3 regions of the Paenibacillus sp. sg306046 genome follow, and region 2 is predicted to be linked to each of the others. Evidence: predicted binding sites of a transcription regulator. Region 2 holds the regulator's gene; each other region holds the start of a gene.

Region 1 (6,587 bases), on a different contig from region 2:
CGCTGGCGCTGGCCGACGCCTTCGAATGCAGCGTCAACGACCTGCCGGTGAGCATCGTCTTGTCCTGGTTCGAGCAAAAGGCGGTCGCCATCCTGCTCGGACTGTTCAGCCTCGGCATCCAGGATATCCGGATCGGACCGAAGGCTCCTGAATTTATTTCGCAGGGCGTGCTGGATGTATTGGTGCAAAACTTCGGATTAAAGCTGATCGGCAATGCGCAGGAGGATATGGCGACGATGCTGGCGCTGCACTAAGCGCGGAAGGATTGCGTAGTACCTGCGTCGTACCGGGAACGTCACGGATAAAGCGCGGTTCAAACGACGCAGTAATATTTATCACAGACGGCTGCACGGCTGCTCTCCTACAATAAAATAAACGGGCTTTAGTCCCTCCAAGGCGCTTCCAAAGCTTTGGGGGGATTTTTTGTCAGCCGAAAGGGAGTGGCCTCAATGAAACAAAAAATCGAGCTGCTGCAGCAGGTTCCGCTGTTTCACGATCTGACGCCGGAGGAGCTGACGCGCATCTGGGACTTGGCGATCCATCGCTCGTACCGGAAGCGGACCGCTATCTTTACGGAAGGCAGCGAAAAGGAAGCGGTATTTTTCATTCAGGACGGGCTGGTCAAAACCTATAAAACCGACGAAAACGGACACGAGCATATCGTGTCATTTCTACGGACCGGGGACATGTTCCCCCATACCGGCTTTTTTAATCCGAATCCTTACCCGGCTACCGCCGAAGCGATTTTGGACACCCAGCTGCTGGCGATCCCCGTCCATGCCTTCGAGCAGCTGATCACCAGCACGCCGGCTATTTCGACCAAGCTGATGCGGATGATGAGCTACAAAATTCGCGAGCTGCAGCAAAAGCTGCAGGACCTTACCGGCCAGGACGTGCAGGACCGGGGGATCGCCTTTCTGCTCAAGCTGGCTGAAAATTACGGCACCGTCAAGGACGGCTGCATTCATGTGGAGACGCATATGACCAATCAGGAGCTGGCCGGCGCGATCGGCACGACCCGCGAAACCGTCAACCGGCTGTTCAGCCAGCTGCGCAAGGAAGGTGTTGTGCTGCCCAAGCGCAGCAGCTTTACGATTCTCAACTATGACGCGTTGAAGGCTTGGGGCAGCAAATAAAGCGATGGTGATGAGCGGGGAGCGCTGGACAGATGAAACAGCCACGTTGAATTCCTCTAGTATCCCGAAGACCGCTCGGCTTTCCAAGCCTGCGGCGTATAGGCGCAGTACGGGTCGCTTTCCAGGTAATCGCCCGTTGTCGCGTACGCCCGGGCCCGGGAGCCGCCACACAGCGACTTGAACTCGCAGACGCCGCACTTGCCCTTGAGCAGCGACCTGTCGCGAAGCTGGCGCATGACCGGCGCATGGCGGTAAATGTCCGGCAGCCGCTGCTCCCGCACGTTGCCGCAGGCGACCGGCAGGAAGCCGCTAGGATACACATCGCCCGTGTGGGTGATGAACACAAAGCCGTCTCCGTCGTTTACCCCTTTGGGCGCGCGCCCCAGCAGATCGGCCCGTTTTCCCGCCGCGAAGCCGCCGGATGCGCCGGATAACGCGGGCCCAGCCCCCGCCGCTGCCGCCCGCAAACGCTGCTGCTGCACAAAAACACGCCGGTAATGCGGCGCTTCCGTCGCCTTCACACTATACGGCATAATGGACTGGAGCTGGCACAGCCAGCGCATGACCTCCTCATGCTGCTCCGCCGTAATCATATCCTGCTCCATCCCCCGCCCCGTCGGCACAAGGAAAAAGACACTCCACAGCACGACGCCCAGCTCCTTCACCTTCTCTGCAATCGCCTCCAGATCGCCCAGGTTGTAACGGGATACGGTAGTGTTCACCTGAAGCGGTATCCCCAGCTCCTGCAAATACGAAATGCCTCGCATCGTCACCTCATACGAGCCCCGCGTTCCGCGAAAATGATCATGAATGTCCGCGCAGGAGCCATCCAGACTGAACGCCCAGCGCGACAAGCCGACCTCCTTGGCCCGACGCACCGCTTCACGTGTCACACGGGGCGTAGCACTGGGTGTCATCGACACCGGCAGCTGCTTCTCCTCAATGGCATATCGCGCCAGCTCGAACAGATCGGGACGCATCAGCGGATCACCCCCGGTAAATACAAACAGCGGCCGCTCCAGCTCCGCGATATCGTCGATCAGCCTTTTCCCTTCTTCAAATGTCAACTGCCGCGGATCGGCGCGAACCTGTGCCTCCGCCCGGCAATGCAAGCATTTCAGCGCGCAGGCGCGGGTCACCTCCCAGATGACGATAAACGGATTTTCGTTATAATCCCGTTCCTTGCGATGCAGCATGGTCAGAGCCTCCTTGTCGTTTCATCGTTTGCAATACCCGAGCCATTTCCCATCTGGCTTCTGCGACAATGGCTTCGATCTCGGCGCGAGTCGGCTGATCGAGATGAATGCCAATCAACACGGCGGCTGTTATCCCGAGCGTCTGCGCCGCCAGCGCCGCCAGCTCATCAGCCAGCTCGCCTTCGCGATGTCCGGGTACAATCACGCCTGCGCAGCTCGCAGCGGGGACGACAGCCTGTGCAGTCCTTGCATCTGCATCGGTCCGACCAGCCTCATATGTGCCGACCGTTTCCGCTTCCGACTGACCCGTGCCATGCGTGCCGACCGCGTCTGCTCCCGGCCAGGCCAGCGATGCCGCTCCAAGATGCGCCACGCCGCCCGTGACGAGAAATACCCGATCCTCACCCATCGGCAGCACCCGGATCTGAATGGCTGCATTTCTCCGCTCGCCCGCGAGATGCCGCTCATCTAAGGCCGCCTCTCTCTGTTTGTCCATGTCTGGCCTGCTGCTTGACTCCGTCATGAGCTTATCTTCCCTCCTCACCCAGCATGCCCCCTGCCTGCTCGCATCGGGCTCATCACTCTCATTGAATTCTAACTCGTTTCATTCTAACGCAGTCCTCCTGTACGGACTATGACCGGCGTCACCTCACGCAAGCCGCTTGCCGCAAAGAAGACACAGCTTCCTGCCGCCGCTTGTGATGTCCGTCACAAAGTCAGGCGTGACCGTACCGTATAATGAGCATGCAAGCTATTTCTGCAGGAGGTGAACGTCCATGGCTTCCCAAGCTGCCCGGACTGTTGAACTTGATGTTCGTCCTTATTTACGCCAGAAGGCAGAGCCGTTCCAGCTCATTATGGATCATGTCAAATCGCTGGAAATGGATGATATCTTTGTGCTCCACGCCACCTTCAAGCCTTCCCCGCTGCTGGGCATTATGAAAATGAAAGGTTATGCGTCCAAAGTCGAGCAGTTGGCCGCCGAGCATTGGACGGTGACCTTCGTCCATAAAAAACACAAAGCATGGCTGGAATCGGCAGACGCTGCCCAGCCGCCATACACGCCGACCGAAGCAGACGCGGCGGCCCAGCCGAAAGGCCAGTGCCAGCCGGACTTTCTGACGGCTGCTGATACAACTGACACGTCTGCCACTGCTGCCGACACGCCTTCTGCTGTTGCCAGCCCAACCGACACGCCTGCCGCTGCCGCCCCTGCCGCAAGCGATGCCAAGGTAATCCGGCTGGATAATCGCGGGCTGGAGCCGCCGCAGCCGATGATTCGTACACTGAGCGCGCTGGAGAAATGCCGTCCCGGCGATACCGTCATCATTCATAATGACCGCGTGCCGGTGTTCCTGATTGAGGAGTTAAACAATCTCGGCTGCCTGTACGAAATCGCCAACCAGCCGGATGGCTCGGCGCAAGTGACCATCCGCAAGCCTGCCTTGGGTATAAGCTGATGTTCCGCCTGCCATTTTTGTTTATCGTCACCGGCATTGTCGGATTTATGCTGTTTCATGGCTCCTCGCTTGTGTCGCTGGCAGGTTGGATCACCGACTATCCACGCGGTCCAGCGGGCTGGCTGCATGCGCATCTGCTTATTTTAGGCTGGGCGACGATCGTTGCGATGGGGGCAGTATACCAGCTGATCCATGTCATCCTGCAATCGCAGCTATACAGCGAACGGCTGGCTTATGTGCATTACGGCTGCTTTACGGCCGGGGTGGCCGGGCTGCTTTACGGCTTTGGAAGCGGGAAGGTCGTCTGGATTGCGGCATTCGGCACGCTGGCTCTGATCGGCATTTTGCTATTTGCCTGGAACCTCGGCGTTACGCTGCTCCGGGCAGCGCAGTGGAATGCCATTACGATCAGCGCGGCTTGCGCGATCCTTTGCCTCGTGCTGACGGGACTGTCCGGGATGGCGATGGGATTGAATTTTGCGCTGGGAGCGTGGAATACGCTGCATGAACGGCTGTTCGGCGCGCACATCTGGCTCGGCATGCTAGGCTGGTTCGGACTGCTCATTACAGGGTTCAGCTATAAAATGCTGCCCATGTTTTACTTGGCGCACGGCTTTCCAACACGGCTGCAGACAGTCACTCTCCTGTTGTGGAATGCCAGTGTCCTGCTGGGCGCCGTCGCCTTTCTGCTGGATTGGGGCTTCTGGGGAATATGGACCGCTTTGCTGCTGCTGGCGCTGGCCTTGACTGCATACAACCTGCATATCCTGAACATCCGCAAGCATCGGCACAAACGCACACCGGGCAGCGGCATCGCCTGGTCCGTCTACAGCAGCCAGCTGCTGCTTGTGTTTGTGATCGGCCTGCTGCTCTACACCGCTGCAAAACCGCAGGCGCTGCTTGCAACCGACACCGTAACGCTGGTCGGCTGGGTGTATATGGCCGGTTGGGTGGCGTTCACGATTTTGGGGTACATGTCCAAAATCGTGCCGTTTCTGTGGTGGACACACAAATACGGTCCGCAGGCGGGCAAGCCCGGCGTTCCGACGATGGCCGGACTGCTTAACGAACGTGCGGTTCACTGGGCGCTTGGCGTTATCGCCTGCTCCCTGCTGCTGCTGTTTGCGGGACTGGGGCTTCGTGCACAGCCCGTCGTCTGGACTGGCGGCGTTGCCTTCTCGCTCAGCTCGCTCGTTTATATTGCGATGATTGCGTTTGTATTCAAACGATAACCGATCCCAAGGAGGAATGTGACATGACGCACGCCGAAACCGAAGCTCAGATTCGTCAGCTGTTGCGGCAAGTTTTTGATCCGGAGCTGGGCATTAACATTGTGGACCTTGGCTTGATCTACGGCATTGAGCATACGGGAGAAAAGCTTGTTGTCCGCATGACCTTGACGACACCCGGCTGCCCGCTGCATGACACGATTGTCGGAGGCGTCCGCTACGTGCTGGAGCAGCAGACGAACGCCCGGTCTGTCGAGGTCCAGCTCGTGTGGGAACCGGCCTGGACTCCCGCCTATATGTCGTCCGAGGCGCGGGCGCAGCTCGGCTACCGCTAGTACAGCGGCTTCGACCGCAGTCGTCTCACGAAGCCGTCAAGGAACATGGGCAGCCAGGCGGCTTGCAGCATCCTGTGAGATCCGTCACTTCACAAATACTAGATGTTGGTTTATGATCATCAACGACAACTATTTCGCTGCTGATCCACAGCTGGAACGGGGCTGCCGTTTACATTTCCGCTGATGACGGTGCCGATTGATGACGCCTTCGACTACAGCAACCCGCTGTTCCTCGACCTGCTGGACGGCATGTACCTCTGGGGCGGCGTCTACTTCGAAAATTTCCGGACCGCTCCGTTCGAGCGCGAGCATTACCGGCTGCTTAATCCGTACATCAAGCCGCGCGACCCGGAGGTAAGCCGCAGCTTGTGCTGCCGCCTGCAAATTGATCTGTCTGTCCTGTCAGGAGTTGGCAGCGGCATTTTCGGCAGCTCCACCGACTCCACCGGCGCTGTCCAGGTGCTGAACATAAATTTGAACAGGGTGCTGATGGAATACGGTCCGGTCGAAGCGCGGCGATTCCCTCGGCTGGAGGAGCTGCTGGAGCTGATGCAGCAGGGACATATGGCCAAACGGCAGTGGATCGAGCGAAACAAAGAGCTGTACCCGACCTTCTTCGCGTTAAATCGTAATTTGTCCAACTATTTTAATGTGTTTGCGGTAACGGGCATGCATGAGGGACTGATCAATGCGGGCATCGCAGACGGGTTAAATAACCCGGAGGGCCAGCAGTTGGCCCATCGGATGATGCAATTTATGACCGAGGTGATTCACCGGTTTATTGTACGGGATCAGGTCGCATGCGGGATCGAATACGCGCCGGGCGAAAATGCGGCGATTCAGCTCGCGCGCCATGATGTGCGCTGGGGGAAGCGCCACGGCCGGGACATCTTCGTCCAAGGTGCTGGCGACGATGTGTATTTGACCTCAGGCTGCATGCTGCCCTTCAGCGAGGACGATTTCCTGCGGCAAATCGAAAACAGCGCGGAGTTTCAGGCGTATGCCACGTCGGGCAGCATTCTGCACCATTTTCTGGAAAGCAAGCTGCCGCCGGAGCGTCTGGCCGGTTACTTGAAGAGCATCTTCGACAAGCCGATTCAATATTTGACGCTGACGCCCACCTTGACCAGCTGCCTGAGCTGCGGTCAGCAAATTGTAGCCGAGGACGGCAAAAATCTGGACGCCTGCCCCGTCTGCGCCAGCGACGATCTGGCCACCTTCAGCCGGGTCA
Region 2 (6,587 bases):
ATCAGCAGCTGTAAATTTTGCTTCCATCGGCCACATTTTTTCCTGCAGCCACAGCTGCAGCGCCATATCGTCGCCGTAACCCCGCAGCAGCGACATCGCCGTATGGCCATGTGTATTAACGAAGCCTGGCAAAAACAGCTTGCCTCTTCCTTCTACAACTTCATCAAATTGCTCATCCTCGGGTGGAGCGCCCTCTGTAATGCGAAGAATGCGGTCGCCCTCAATGACCATATGTCCCTGGAAGCATGGACGAGCTTCGTCCAGCGTAATAAATGTGCCGTTTACAATCAGCGTTTTTTTCACGTTATCTATTCCTCTCCATTATATATAGACGTCCGCGGAAGCCATGCTACAAGTCCCGTTTCCAATGTACAATTTCACCGTCTAGAAATCAAGCTTCCCGTCCGGACCGGACCTGGAGGCTACATAATACGCGCCCGGATGACATAAACTAAGTTTGCCGAAACTATCATTGCATTCCGGCATTCGAGTGTGTTATTTTTAATTTTGTGTGAATTTACTCCTTTTTTCTACATAATTCTACTCGTATTATTAAGATTTTGTAAATTAAAGATAACAATAGGAGGCGAAAGCCATGCTTTTTACCAAAAAAAATGATACTGACTTTTTGCTGCTGCTCATTAAGGCTTCAGAAAACATGCTTCTGGCGGCGCAAACCTTCCGTTCAGCGATGATGGGCTCCGAGCCGCCCGCGACCTTTTATCCGCAGCTTCGCGACCTGGAGCATAACGGAGATCAACTCACACACCAGATCTTCAAGGGCTTGAACAAAGTGTTTATTACTCCGATCGAGCGCGAGGATATTATGGAGCTGGCCTCCAAAGTAGACGACGTGCTGGACGGCATCGAAGCTTCCATTGCAAGATTTGATTACTTAAACATTACCTTCACGGATCGTTATATGAAGGAATTTTCTGCTGTGCTCGTAGCGAGCTGTCAGCATATTCTTGATGCGATGATTTTGCTGTCCAAGAAAAAATATATGCAATTGACTGAGCATACCGTGCAAATCAACAGCCTGGAAAACGAAGCAGACCGGCTGATGCGGGAAGGCATTCGCGAAATTTTCACAAATCCGAAGGAGCCTTATCACGATTTCAAGCTGAAGGAGCTGTACGAGCGTCTGGAGCAAACGACCGATGCCTGTGAAGACGTAGCCAATATTCTGGAAAGCGTTGTGCTGCGATATTCGTAAGCCGCTGTCCGTTCGATCAGCTTGCGGAATTCGCATGGTATGACTTAGGAGGAAAACATGTTAACCACCTTGATAATCGTCGTTGCTCTAGCGCTTATATTTGACTTCATAAACGGGTTTCACGATACGGCGAATGCAATCGCCACGTCCATTTCGACCAAAGCACTGTCTCCGCGCTTCGCCATTTTGTATGCGGCCGTCCTGAACTTTGTCGGCGCAATTTACTCCTCCGAGGTAGCCAAAACCGTCGGCGGCAGCGTGGCAGATCCGGCCAAAATCGAAAACGGCATTTACATTGTTATTGCAGCGCTTATATCAGCCATATTCTGGAACCTGCTCACCTGGTATTACGGCATTCCTTCTTCCTCCTCCCATACGCTGATCGGCTCGCTCGCAGGCGCCGTCATCGCGGGCGCAGGCGTTGACGCGTTGAACTGGTCCGGCTTCTGGAATATTATTCTCATCCTGATCCTGTCGCCGATCATTGCGTTTGCTTCCGGCTTTTTGATCATGTGGATCATCAAACGGGTGATCATTGCCAGCGGCAATCAATCACGTTCCAAGCTAAACCGGACCTTCCGTCTGTTTCAAATTGTGTCCGCCGGCTTGCTTTCATTTTCCCACGGGGGCAATGACGCTCAGAAGGCAATGGGCATTATCGTCTTCGCACTCGTAACCCTGGACATTCAGCAGACGCTGGATGTACCGCTGTGGGTCAAGCTGTCGGCCGCGACTGCGATGGGACTTGGCACTTCGATCGGCGGCTGGAAAATTATCAAGACGATGAGCCGCAAGCTGCTCAAAATCGAACCGATCAACGGCTTCGCTTCCGACTTGAACTCGTCGATCATCATTCAGACGTCCACGCATATGGGGATGCCGCTGTCGACCACGCAAGTCATTTCATCGTCGATTATCGGTACGGGTTCGGTGCTTCGCTTCCACGATGTCAAGTGGGCCACCGTAACGAAGATGGTGCTGACCTGGTTTATTACGGTGCCGATCAGCATGGTGCTGGCGTTTATTACGTTCAAAATCCTGCTCGCGTTTATCTAAGCCGCTTCATACTCCTTGTCTGGGACTGTCTCAAACGAGTAAGCCTGGGGGAATGAATCAATGAATCGCACATTATGCAAGGAGCCTTCAAGCCACTATAAACGTGGAATGAAGGCTCCTTTTCAATTATTCCAAATAATAAGCGAGGCTTTGCAGCTCAGTCGTGAAGTCCGCATGGTGAACGCGAATTTCAGCTGGAACCTTGATGATCACCGGGGCGAAATTCAAGATCGCCTCAACCCCGGCTTCCACAAATTGATTGGCGACCTGCTGCGCCTCGACAGCCGGTACGGTAATAATGCCGATTCTGACGCTAAGCGCACGAATAGTGGAAACGAGCTCCTCCATCGGCTTCACCTTCAGCTGATTGATGGATTCGCCCACTTTGCCGGCATGCAGGTCAAATACCGCAACAATCTTCATATTATCTTTCAAATAAGCGTTATAATTGCACAAAGCGCGGCCAAGATTACCAGCTCCAACCAAGGCGACAGGGATCAATTTATCGAGCTTGAGAATTTGGCGAATTTTCTCGATCAAATAATCAACATCATACCCGATGCCCTTCTTGCCGAATTCGCCGAAATAAGCAAGATCCTTGCGAATTTGCGCCGGATTCAGGTCCAGCTTTTGACCAAGATCCTGCGAGGATACCGTTGATATATTTTTTTTGCTCAGCTCCGTCAGGAAACGTAAGTAAATGGGCAGCCGCCGCACAACTGCCTCGGAAATTTTTATCGTTTTCATGCTTGCTTCTCCTCCATCCACTGCTTGATACGCGGAACCAATTGACTCGCATTCATATGCTCGATCTTCGGACCCGGCAGCGAATACAGGAAGTACTTGCCATAGTTCGTGTCGATGACGCGGGTATCGTAAATAATGACGATACCTTTATCCGATGCCGTACGCACAAGCCGGCCGAACCCCTGCTTAAACCGGATCACCGCCTGCGGAACGGACAGCTTCATAAACGAGTTCAAATTTTTCTGCTTGAGCTTCTCGGTTTTCGCTTCCACAACCGGGTGCGTCGGCGGCTGGAAGGGCAGCCTCACAATCGCCAACGCCGTTAAGGCGTCCCCCGGGATATCAACCCCTTCCCAGAAGCTGCTTGTGCCAAGCAATACGCAGGCCGGACTGCTCTGAAACATCCGGGTCAGCTTGCTGCGGTTGCTGCTGTCAACGCCTTGACCAAGCACCTCGACGCCAAAGGAAGCGAGCATGTCCTTCAATCCGGCATGCACCGCCCGAAGCATCCGATTCGACGTAAACAGCACGAGCATACGTCCCTTCGTTTCCAGGGCGACCTCGGCAAGCGAAGGAATCAATGCTTCCACGTACTCCTTCTCACCGCCAAGTCCGCTGCGCAGTGTCGGAAAATCACGCGGTATGGCAACAAGCGCCTGCTCCCGGTAATTAAACGGCGAAGGCAGCTGGATCGTTTTCAACGAGCTGTCCGACTCCGAAGCACGCAGCCCCAGCTGTTCGCAGGTGTAATCAAACGACTTCCCGACCGACAGCGTAGCCGAGGTCAAAATCACGCTGTCCTTCGGCTCGAAAAACTGCTGGCGCAGCATCGCGCTGACATCAATCGGCACCGCGTTAAGCTGCAGGGAACGGCTTTTACCAAATTGACCGCCCTCCAGCCAATACACATAATTATCGTCAGGCATCGTCATAAAGATATGCAAATCTTCCTTATGCCGTTGCAGCTCCTTCACAGTACCTGCGAGATCAGTAACCTGACTCTGCACCTCAAATTCATCCTGGGCTTCCTTTAGATCGCCCAGCAGCTTCTCCAGCCGCTTGAGCGCTTCTGCCGCATGCAGCTGCAAATTTTCCTCCAACAGCTCCAGCTTATCCCAACCGCCGGGTAATGTTGCTTTTTTCAAGCGGAGCACGGATGAATTGCCGTCTGCCTGGGTGGATTCCCCGCCGCGCGCCGACAACAGCAGCTGGAACAGCAGCTCGTTCAGCTGGTCCCAGTCCTCCTTCAGATGGACCAGATGCTCCACAGCACGGTCGATCTCTGCGCTCCAATTGGCCACACGGGGGTCCTCGGCCGCTTTCTGCAGCTTGAAGCGCAGTCCGGACAGCTGCCCGGACCTGCTGTCCTTATACAGCCGCTGCAGCGTATTCAGCAAAGTATGATAGTGCAGCTCAATCCCGAGATGCTTGCTCGCCACTTCCTCAAAATGATGCGCTTCATCAATCACCAGATGCTTGTAGGCAGGCAGCAGCCGGTTGTCGGCTTTCATATCGGTAAACAGCAGCGAATGATTCGTAATGATCACATCCGCCGTATTCGCCTGATGCCGGGCGCGGTGATAAAAGCACTTTTTAAACCACGGACAAGCTCTGTTCAGACACGAATCGGTATCGCTTTCCACCGTATGCCAGAACAGCTTGCCTTTATTCGTAAACATCAGCTCTTCCTGATCGCCATGCTTCGTCTCGCCAAGCCATACAAGCATTTGCCCGGCTGTGACCCGATCATCCTTGCCCGGTTCAAAATCAAGCGTATTCAGCTTGTGCTCGAACTTTCTCAGGCACAGGTAATGACGCCGCCCCTTCAACACCGCTGCGCGAAATGAAACCGGGAACAAATCATGCAGCAGCGGAATGTCGCGCTCGCGCAGCTGCTCCTGCAAATTGATCGTATGGGTGCTGACGACCATTTTCTTATCATGCTTCAGTCCGTAATACAGAGACGGAATCAGGTAAGCAAGCGATTTCCCCGTTCCTGTACCCGCTTCCACCATCAGATGCTTGCCGGCTTCAAAGGCGCTTTCCACCTCGCTCAGCATCGTAACCTGCGCTTCCCGCTCCTCGTACGTCTCAAACCGCGTTTTCAATGTTTCCCGCAGCGCATCGTAAAACCGGTCGAAGGTAGGCTCCATCGCAAGCAGCTCCTGCGCATCACGTGTGTCCTCCTCGTCTCCCCAATCCCGCACATTTAAGGCGAATTGGCGGAAATAACGGTCAGCCTCAGGGTCCATCGGCTGATGCAGCTCGCGGTACACAAGCGCTTCGTGAAGAAGCCAGCCCAAATCATGGGGCGAATCGGCAAATATCAGATCCAGTCGCTGCAGCGTCAGCAGCGGCAGCGACTGCAGCCGCTCCAGGCAGGCAAGCCAGATCAGCGCCGTCACCTCGGCATCGCTGTCAGCCTGATGGGGGCGCTCATGTTCGATGCCGAACGACTGGCACACCATGGTAAGCTGCAAGCTCGACAAGCCCGGATACAAAATCCGGAGCAGGTCCATCGTATCCAGCATCCGTCCGTCAAACGGATAGTAGCCATTTTCATCCAGCGCCCGCTGCAGAAACGCCAGATCAAAGCCGACATTATGACCGACCAGCGCCGCGTCCTGCAGCAATGGCATCATTTCTCCCATTATTATGTCAATACTTGGAGCAGCTTGAACCATCGCGTCATCAATGCCGGTAAGCGAGGTAATCGCAGCAGGTATAGCCATTCCCGGATTGACGAGCGACGTGTACCTGTCGGTGATCTGCATATCGTCTATAATGAAAAGTCCGACCTGAATAATTCGGTCTGTCGTCGAACTTCCGGTTGTCTCAAAGTCCAAAACCGCAAATTTCATTGGTGCCGCGTTCAATCCCTTCCTGACCCTCTTCTCCCTAGCATACCATATTGCGCCGGAAAGGAATAGCCGCCAAGCCAGACAAGCCGCTGCAGAGAAACTCTACAGCGGCGCTTCAACAGCTCTTGCAGGAATGAATGTAAAGTTTAATCCGCCCTTGTCCACCTGGCAAAAGCCAAGCTCCAGCAGCGGCTCGACGCTGGCCGGATCGGTTCCGTAAGCAAGCGTGAACAGCTCGCAAGCCTTATCCAAATTATTGCGCTGCGCCTGAATGCAGCCCATCGCGTTCAATGCAATGGCCTTGAGCTGTTTGTTGTCCGTCAGCTGCGACAAAAAATGAAAGTGGGCGTAGCTGTCCTCCTGCTGTCCACGGTGCAGGCAGGACATCGCCAAATAAATGCGGGCCAGCGTAAATTCCGGCTGCCGATGCAGCAGCTCGGCGAACTGAGCCGCCGCCTCCTCATACATATGCAGCTTATAATAGCCCTGCGCTTTGACAAATTGATCGGATCGCTTCTCCGCCAGCTCGGTCAGCTCCGCCTGCGGCGGCGCTCCAGCCTCCGGCAAGGTCATGATGCCCGTCGCACGCAGCGTCTGGCCGAGCTTCTCTTCAAACAGCAGCCAATCCTCGATGCAGGCGTCGCTCATCGCTTTCAGCGAATGGAGCTTGTCTGCCAGCAGCTTGCGCTGTACGCCGGACGAGGACG
Region 3 (6,587 bases), on a different contig from region 2:
CCGACTTCAGCACCGCGAGCAAATAAGGATATGCCGGAACCTCATCCTCGCGAATGGCGGCGGCGACCGACTGAAGAATGCGGGCCGTATTTTCCGCACGCTCCAGGCAGCGCCCCATTTCGATGAAATTCCAGGCATTTTCGCGGAGCATCACCGATTGCTGAATGCCGTAGAAGGTCGCCGTCCGTTCCTTGATCTGCTTGAAAAACAGATGCGGAGACTCCGCCAATATATCATCGACCTTCTTGTCGCCCAGCCACAGGTAGAAGCCGTTCAACGCATCCCACAGCTCGCTTGGCAGCTTCTCGCGGAGCGTGCGCAGATTGCCCCGCGCCTGACTGACGCAGCAAAACAACGAGTTGGCGTACCCGCGGTCAAGCGTGATAAACGACAGCACATCCTTTTGCGTGAAGCTGTCGAACTGCAGCGTGTAATCAGCGCGCGCGCCGAAAGCGTCCACTAGCCTTGCCCATTTATGCTCCTCATGCTCGAAGTCGCCTTCATGCTGGATATGGTAATGCACGTCAATTAACCTCGCATGATTTTCCGCGCGCTCCAAATACCGGCCGACCCAAAACAAAGCTTCCGCATTTCGATTAAGCATCATTATTTCCGATCCCCTTCCGTTCAATCTCCCGGCTTTCGCGTTATCACTTACCGGCCCTGCCGCCCCCTCAGGCAAGCACCCATGTATCCTTGCAGCCGCCGCCCTGCGACGAATTAACGACCAGCGAGCCTTCCTTCATCGCCACGCGGGTCAGCCCGCCCGGAATCACATGCATCTGCTCGCCAGCTCCCTGCAGGACGAACGCCCGCAGATCAATATGGCGCGGCTGCATCCGACCGTCCTGAAACACCGGCGCCCGCGACAGCTGCACCGTCGGCTGCGCAATATAGCGACCCGGATCGCGCCGGATCAGCTCGGCGAACGCGTCGATTTCCGCGCGGGTGGCCGCAGGGCCGATCAGCATCCCGTAGCCGCCGGACAGCGACGTTTCCTTCACCACCATGTCGGACAAATGCTGCAGCACGTACTCCCGCTCCTCCGGACGCGACAGCAGGTAGGTCGGCACGTTGCGCAAGATCGGCTCCTCCTGCAAGTAATAACGGATCATGTCCGGCACATACGCGTAGATCGCCTTGTCGTCGGCCACCCCGGTTCCCGGCGCGTTGGCAATCGCCAGGTTGCCTGCCCGGTAAGCATTCATAATGCCGGCTACGCCGAGCATTGAATCCGGCTGGAACACAAGCGGATCGAGAAAATCGTCATCCAGCCGCCGGTAAAGCACGTCAACCTGGGTCATCCCCTTCATACCGCGAATGTACAGCTTATGGTCGCGCGCAATCAGATCGCGGCCCTCAACGAGATGGATGCCCATCTGCTGAGCGAGAAAGGCGTGCTCGTAATACGCCGAATTGTATTCGCCCGGTGTAAGCAGCGCGATGACAGGCTCCGACTTGCCTGCGGGCGCGAGGCTGCGCAGCATGGTCAGAAACCGGTTAAGGCTGTGGTCCACATCGCGGAGCGAGCAGGACAAGGTCAGCTCCGGAAACAGCTCCTTCATAATAGAACGTCCCTTGAACAAGTAAGAAAACCCGGACGGGGAACGGAGATTATCCTCCAGCACGAAATATTCGCCGGATGCATCGCGGATCAGATCAATGCCCGAAGTGGTGATGTAGGCGCCGCCCGGCACGTCAACGCCCATCATTTCCGGCCGGAAATAGCAGTTGGCTATGATCATCCGTCTGGGCACGATGCCGTCCTTAATGATGCGCTGCTCGTGATAGACGTCATGCACGAAGCGGTTCAGCGCCTTCACACGCTGGATCAGACCAGCCTCCAGCATCGCCCAATCGGCCTGGGGAATAATCCGGGGAATGAGATCAAACGGAATCGTACGCTCCAGCGGCTGGGACTGCTCCGGCTTGTAAAGCGTGAAGGTGATGCCCTCTTCCAGCATTCGCCGCTCCATGCCCTGCTGCTTCGCCTTCAGCTCCTCCCCGCGCATTCGGGAGAAGCTGCAGTACACTTGCTCATAATGCAAGCGGACAGGCTCCTCGGCGCCAAACATCTCATCATAAAAAGCTTGCAGCGAATACGGCGCACAAGATATACGATCGCCAGTAGACATCGGAACCGCCCCCTTCTAATCCCCTTCAATGTATGTTATTATTAATGACACAATATGAGTGGTGAGTGGAAATTTTCTAGATATTTTGTTATTTATACCTATTATCATAATTTTTATATCCCATAACGTCAATATATATGACATTAAAATGTATTAAATATTTTTTATTTTCTGAAAAGTTATCCACTTTTTATCCACAATTGGTCCACAGGCAGCAAAAAAAAGCCCCGTTCCCCTGACCGACAGGAGAACGAAGCTATACGGTTCATCGCCATGAACCGGTATTGAATTAGTACGCGAGTGTAAACAAGCCGTTGATATGCGACAGGTAGCGAAGGTTGCTCGCTTCCTTCATCAGGGAAGCCGGCAAGCCTTTCAGGCGGGTTTGGTTCGCGCCTAGGGTAGCAATACCGTCCTTGCGTCCCAGACTCGCCAGCGTACCGGAGAATACCGGGCTGAACGATTGGGCAGGCACGCCTTTGAAGCTTGCGAAAATATTGTAGCCGATCGCTTCGCCCATTTGCCAGGCGATTTGAGCTGTCGGAGGATATGGGCGGCCTTCCGGACCCATTACCACCGCGCTGTCGCCAGCGACATACACATCAGGATGGGAGACGGATTGCAGCGATTCGGTCACGCTTGCGCGGCCGCGGTTCACTTCAATGCCACAAGCGCCAACAAGTGCGTTGCCTTGTACGCCGCCCGTCCATACCATTGTATTTGTTTCGATCGAGCTGCCGTCTTTGAGCGATACCGTTGTTTCGGTTGCTTCAGTAATGGCCAGACCGGTCAGGAACTTGACGCCGCGCTTCTCAAGGCTTGTTTGGGCGCGCTCGATATGCTCGGCAGGGAAGCCCAGCAGAATGGACGGACCCGCTTCTACGGTATACAGAGACACGTCGGCAAAGTCGACGCCGTTTTTACGGCACAGCCCAGGAAGCATGTCCGCCAGCTCGCCGACAAGCTCGATGCCTGTCAAGCCGCCGCCGCCGACCACGAAGGTTGCGTCCGCTTTGTTTTTCGACTTGGCATACTCGGCAATCCGTGCTTCCACATGCTCGCGAATGCGGTTGGCATCGGCGACCGATTTCAGCGTGAAGCTGTTTTCCTTCAGTCCAGGAATGCCGAAGTAAGCCGTTTCGCTGCCAAGGGCGATGACAAGCGCATCATAGTTGTAGGTGACGCCGCTTTTCAGCACAACGCGCTTCTCGTCCAGGCCGATCGTTTCGACTGTATCAATACGCAGGTTGATATCTTTGCCGCGCAGCAGCTTTTCCAGCGGAAGAGCTACCGCTTGCTCGCTCACATTACCGACAGCCAGACGGTGCAGCTCCGTAATAATCTGATGTGTAGGAACTTTATTGACAACCGTAATCGTCGCTTCTTCAGGGGTTAAATATTTGCGGGCCGTCAGCGCGCTAAGCAAGCCGCCGTAACCGCCGCCCAAGATCAAAATGTGCTTCGACATACTGATTTATCCTCCGTTCTGGATTAACGAAAATTATTCGCCTTGTTGTTTTTGCTGATTGCGCTGTGCGGAAATTTCCAGGAAGGCTTGAGCAAACCGGAATGTTTTTTGCACTTGCGGGTCCTTCAGCATTTTGAGCAAGCCGAACAGACCGATCGTCGCCGTCTCTGCCTGCGCGCGGTCATTTGCTTCGATAGCGCTGGCTGCGATGCTTTTCGCGCCTTCCACAAGCGGAACGGCAACCTCGCTGATTCCGCCCTTGATGTCTTCGATGAAAACCGAATCCGTTGCCAGACCTTGCACCACATCGTACGTTTTGGTCAGCAGCGTGACCATCTCAGCCAGCTTGGGCAGGTTTTCCACCAGCACGGTCAGCGATTGCTGCACCTCCGGCTTCATCAGTTGATCCAGCACGTCTGCGGACTCGCGTGTGATCGTTTGTGTCGATTGAGACATAAATAAACGTCCTCCTTTGCATTGAAAAAATAGAAGCCCTGGTGTCCGGGATCATCCTGTTCGAGCCTTACTTAGGCTTCTGATCGGCGTGCGCGTTACTTATCTCAAGGCAAGTTCAGCTGCGCTGAAAACTTATGCGTTCTGTAATCTTAAGAAGTTCACGTTCAGGGATCAATAAACCCGCCTAATTGTACCAAATTTCACAACATGCTCGATAAAAGATTCAGGCCCGAAGCGGAGCCCTATGTTACTTCTATTATAACTCCGGATGCCCAAAGTAAGAAAAGCCAATTTCCGACAAATGTGAACAATATGTGAACAGAGTTTAAAAACCTCACGGACTATGTCCGCGAGGTTCGTGTACGTCCTATGCACAGCCAGTAAATCAAGACGGCCGTGATATTCGCAGCCGCCATCACCAGCCCCATCGGGATCGCGGAGCTTTCCCCGCCCAAGCCGACAAGCGGAGCGACGAGTCCGCCGAAAATAAACGACTGGACGCCGAGCAGCGCAGACGCGCTTCCGGCAGCCTGCGACTGGCCAGCCATCGCCAGCGGAAAAGCCGACGCCCCGACGACGCCGACGCAGGATACGGCGACAAACAGCGGCGGTAAAATCCAGACCAGGCCCGCTCCGGCGTACACGCCGGCCAGCAGCACCAGTCCGCTGAACGCGGCCAGCGTCAGCCCTGTCACCAGCAGCCGGCTTTCGCTAATCTTCCCGGCTAGACGCCCGGTCAGCTGGCTGCCGAGAATAATGCCCAGCCCGTTCATTGCAAAGATAAGGCTGAAGCCTTGCGGCGAGACGCCGTACAAATTTTGCAGCACAAACGGCGAGCCCGCGATATAAGCGAACATGGCGGCCGTCACGAAGCCCTGCGACAACGCGTACCCCATAAAGGAACGGTCGCGGAGAAGCCGCGCAAACGTCGCGAACGTTTCCTGCGCTCCGCCCTGCTGTCGGCGCTCGCGCGGCAGCGTCTCCGGCAGCCCCAGCGCGACCGCAAGCATCGTCAGCAGCCCGATGCCAGCCAACACGACAAATACGCCCCGCCAAGACGTAAATTCCAGCAGCTGCCCTCCGGCAATCGGAGCGAGAATTGGCGCTGCTCCGTTCACCAGCATCAGCAGCGCGAAAAACTTCGTCAGCTCGGTGCCCGCATATAAATCGCGCGCAATCGCGCGGGCGATTACGATCCCGGCCGCACCCGCTACGCCTTGCACAAACCGCAGCGCTACAAAGGCAGCCGCCGACGCGCTCAGCATGCACAGCAGCGATGACACCGCAAATACAGTCAGCCCAATTAGCAGCGGACGGCGGCGGCCGTACTTGTCGCTGAGCGGCCCCGCGGCCAGCTGTCCGAGCGCCAAGCCAAGCAAGCAAGCCGTCAGGCTAAGCTGCGCCATCGAGGCGCTTGTGTTCAGGTCACCCGCCAGCTGCGGCAGCGCAGGCAAGTACATATCAAGCGACAGCGGCCCGAAGGCCGACAGCACGCCTAACACAAGCGCCATCCATAACCGGCGTGATTGAGCTGGAGAAGCAGCCTGCCCCGGCCTGTCGGCGGCGCCGGCCCGCTTCGGTTGTCCTTCCAGACTTTCTTCCATTCAGAGATCCTTCCCTTCCTTGTTCAACCACATTAACCCTGCATAAGCGCTCAACCTGAGAATGCTTGCCGGGACAACGTTTTTCAAAGTAGGCGATAGCGGAGCATAGGCAGGAACAGGTCTACCTCCTCCTCTTCCTGCCATGCATGCCTGATCGCCTGCCCGGGCACACTTGGCGGAGGAGATCGGCTGCATCTATAGCCCGTCGCGCTCCAGTTGGTTGTTATAGGCTTCCAAGTGCTCGCTCAGCCGCTTGATCTTGTCCTCAAACTCGCGGACCTCCTCCTCCGGCAGCGACGCAAAAATCGTATCCGCACGGCTGGCAAAATGCTGCCGCCAGCGCAACAGCTGCTCCATGCCCACGTCCGTCAGGCGAACAAACATAATACGCCGATCCTCCTCGGAGCGCACCCGTTCAACCCACCCTTTTTCCTCCACTTTATCAATCAAATTCGAAGCTGCTCCGATCGTAATGCCAAGCGCGGAAGCTACGCAATTGATCTTGAGCATTTCCTTCTCCAGCTTAAATACAAGCGATACAGCTGACGGCGGTATGCCAGCCTCCTGGCTGACAAAGCACAACGTTTGTTTCAGCTTGCTGTCTAGATCGAGCAGACTGCGCCATAGCGAGCTGACCGGATGCTCGGACATCGTGCCTCACCTCACTGATGATCTTATTTTTATTTGTTTACCGTTGACAGCAGAATAACGGATCGGTTATATTTTAGCACAACTACTATTCTAATAATAGTATTTTAATAAAACTAAATGCGCTCACGCGCTAAAGGAGATCGCTTTTATGGAAAAAGACCTTCCCGCCTCCGGCACCTTCCGCGAAAAGCTGGTCATCCGCCTCTGGAGCTTGACCGTGCTGCTGGTCGTCATGAATACGACGATGTTTAATGTGGCGCTGCCTACCGTCGC

The links. Region 2 encodes Rex, which represses fermentation and respiration genes when NADH is low (regulators of the CRP and FNR family bind a similar motif). Its sites were predicted from a motif close to TTGTGAAATATTTCACAA; they were not measured.
Region 1: a site for Rex is predicted at 3,029-3,046, ahead of AC6ROY_RS04650 (DUF2249 domain-containing protein). Genes of this name have one in related genera too.
Region 3: a site for Rex is predicted at 4,248-4,265, ahead of AC6ROY_RS11900 (DUF1641 domain-containing protein). Genes of this name have one in related genera too.

Annotation. Positions count from the first base shown of each region.
Region 1 covers NZ_JCAMRT010000003.1:271,343-277,929, forward strand. The annotation lists gene hcp (hydroxylamine reductase) at 1-254, shown strand, start outside; gene AC6ROY_RS04635 (Crp/Fnr family transcriptional regulator) at 450-1,136, shown strand; gene AC6ROY_RS04640 (TIGR04053 family radical SAM/SPASM domain-containing protein) at 1,193-2,332, opposite strand; gene lpdD (prenylated flavin chaperone LpdD) at 2,304-2,828, opposite strand; gene AC6ROY_RS04650 (DUF2249 domain-containing protein) at 3,109-3,792, shown strand; gene AC6ROY_RS04655 (hypothetical protein) at 3,792-5,024, shown strand; gene AC6ROY_RS04660 (metal-sulfur cluster assembly factor) at 5,048-5,356, shown strand; gene nrdD (anaerobic ribonucleoside-triphosphate reductase) at 5,519-6,587, shown strand, end outside.
Region 2 covers NZ_JCAMRT010000006.1:219,421-226,007, reverse strand. The annotation lists gene AC6ROY_RS08770 (amidohydrolase) at 1-303, opposite strand, end outside; gene AC6ROY_RS08765 (DUF47 domain-containing protein) at 596-1,216, shown strand; gene AC6ROY_RS08760 (inorganic phosphate transporter) at 1,274-2,272, shown strand; gene AC6ROY_RS08755 (redox-sensing transcriptional repressor Rex) at 2,399-3,019, opposite strand; gene dinG (ATP-dependent DNA helicase DinG) at 3,016-5,880, opposite strand; gene AC6ROY_RS08745 (tetratricopeptide repeat protein) at 5,983-6,587, opposite strand, start outside.
Region 3 covers NZ_JCAMRT010000009.1:185,661-192,247, reverse strand. The annotation lists gene AC6ROY_RS11915 (alpha-E domain-containing protein) at 1-607, opposite strand, end outside; gene AC6ROY_RS11910 (circularly permuted type 2 ATP-grasp protein) at 675-2,135, opposite strand; gene AC6ROY_RS11905 (NAD(P)/FAD-dependent oxidoreductase) at 2,425-3,603, opposite strand; gene AC6ROY_RS11900 (DUF1641 domain-containing protein) at 3,637-4,059, opposite strand; gene AC6ROY_RS11895 (multidrug effflux MFS transporter) at 4,401-5,570, opposite strand; gene AC6ROY_RS11890 (MarR family winged helix-turn-helix transcriptional regulator) at 5,859-6,314, opposite strand; gene AC6ROY_RS11885 (MFS transporter) at 6,463-6,587, shown strand, end outside.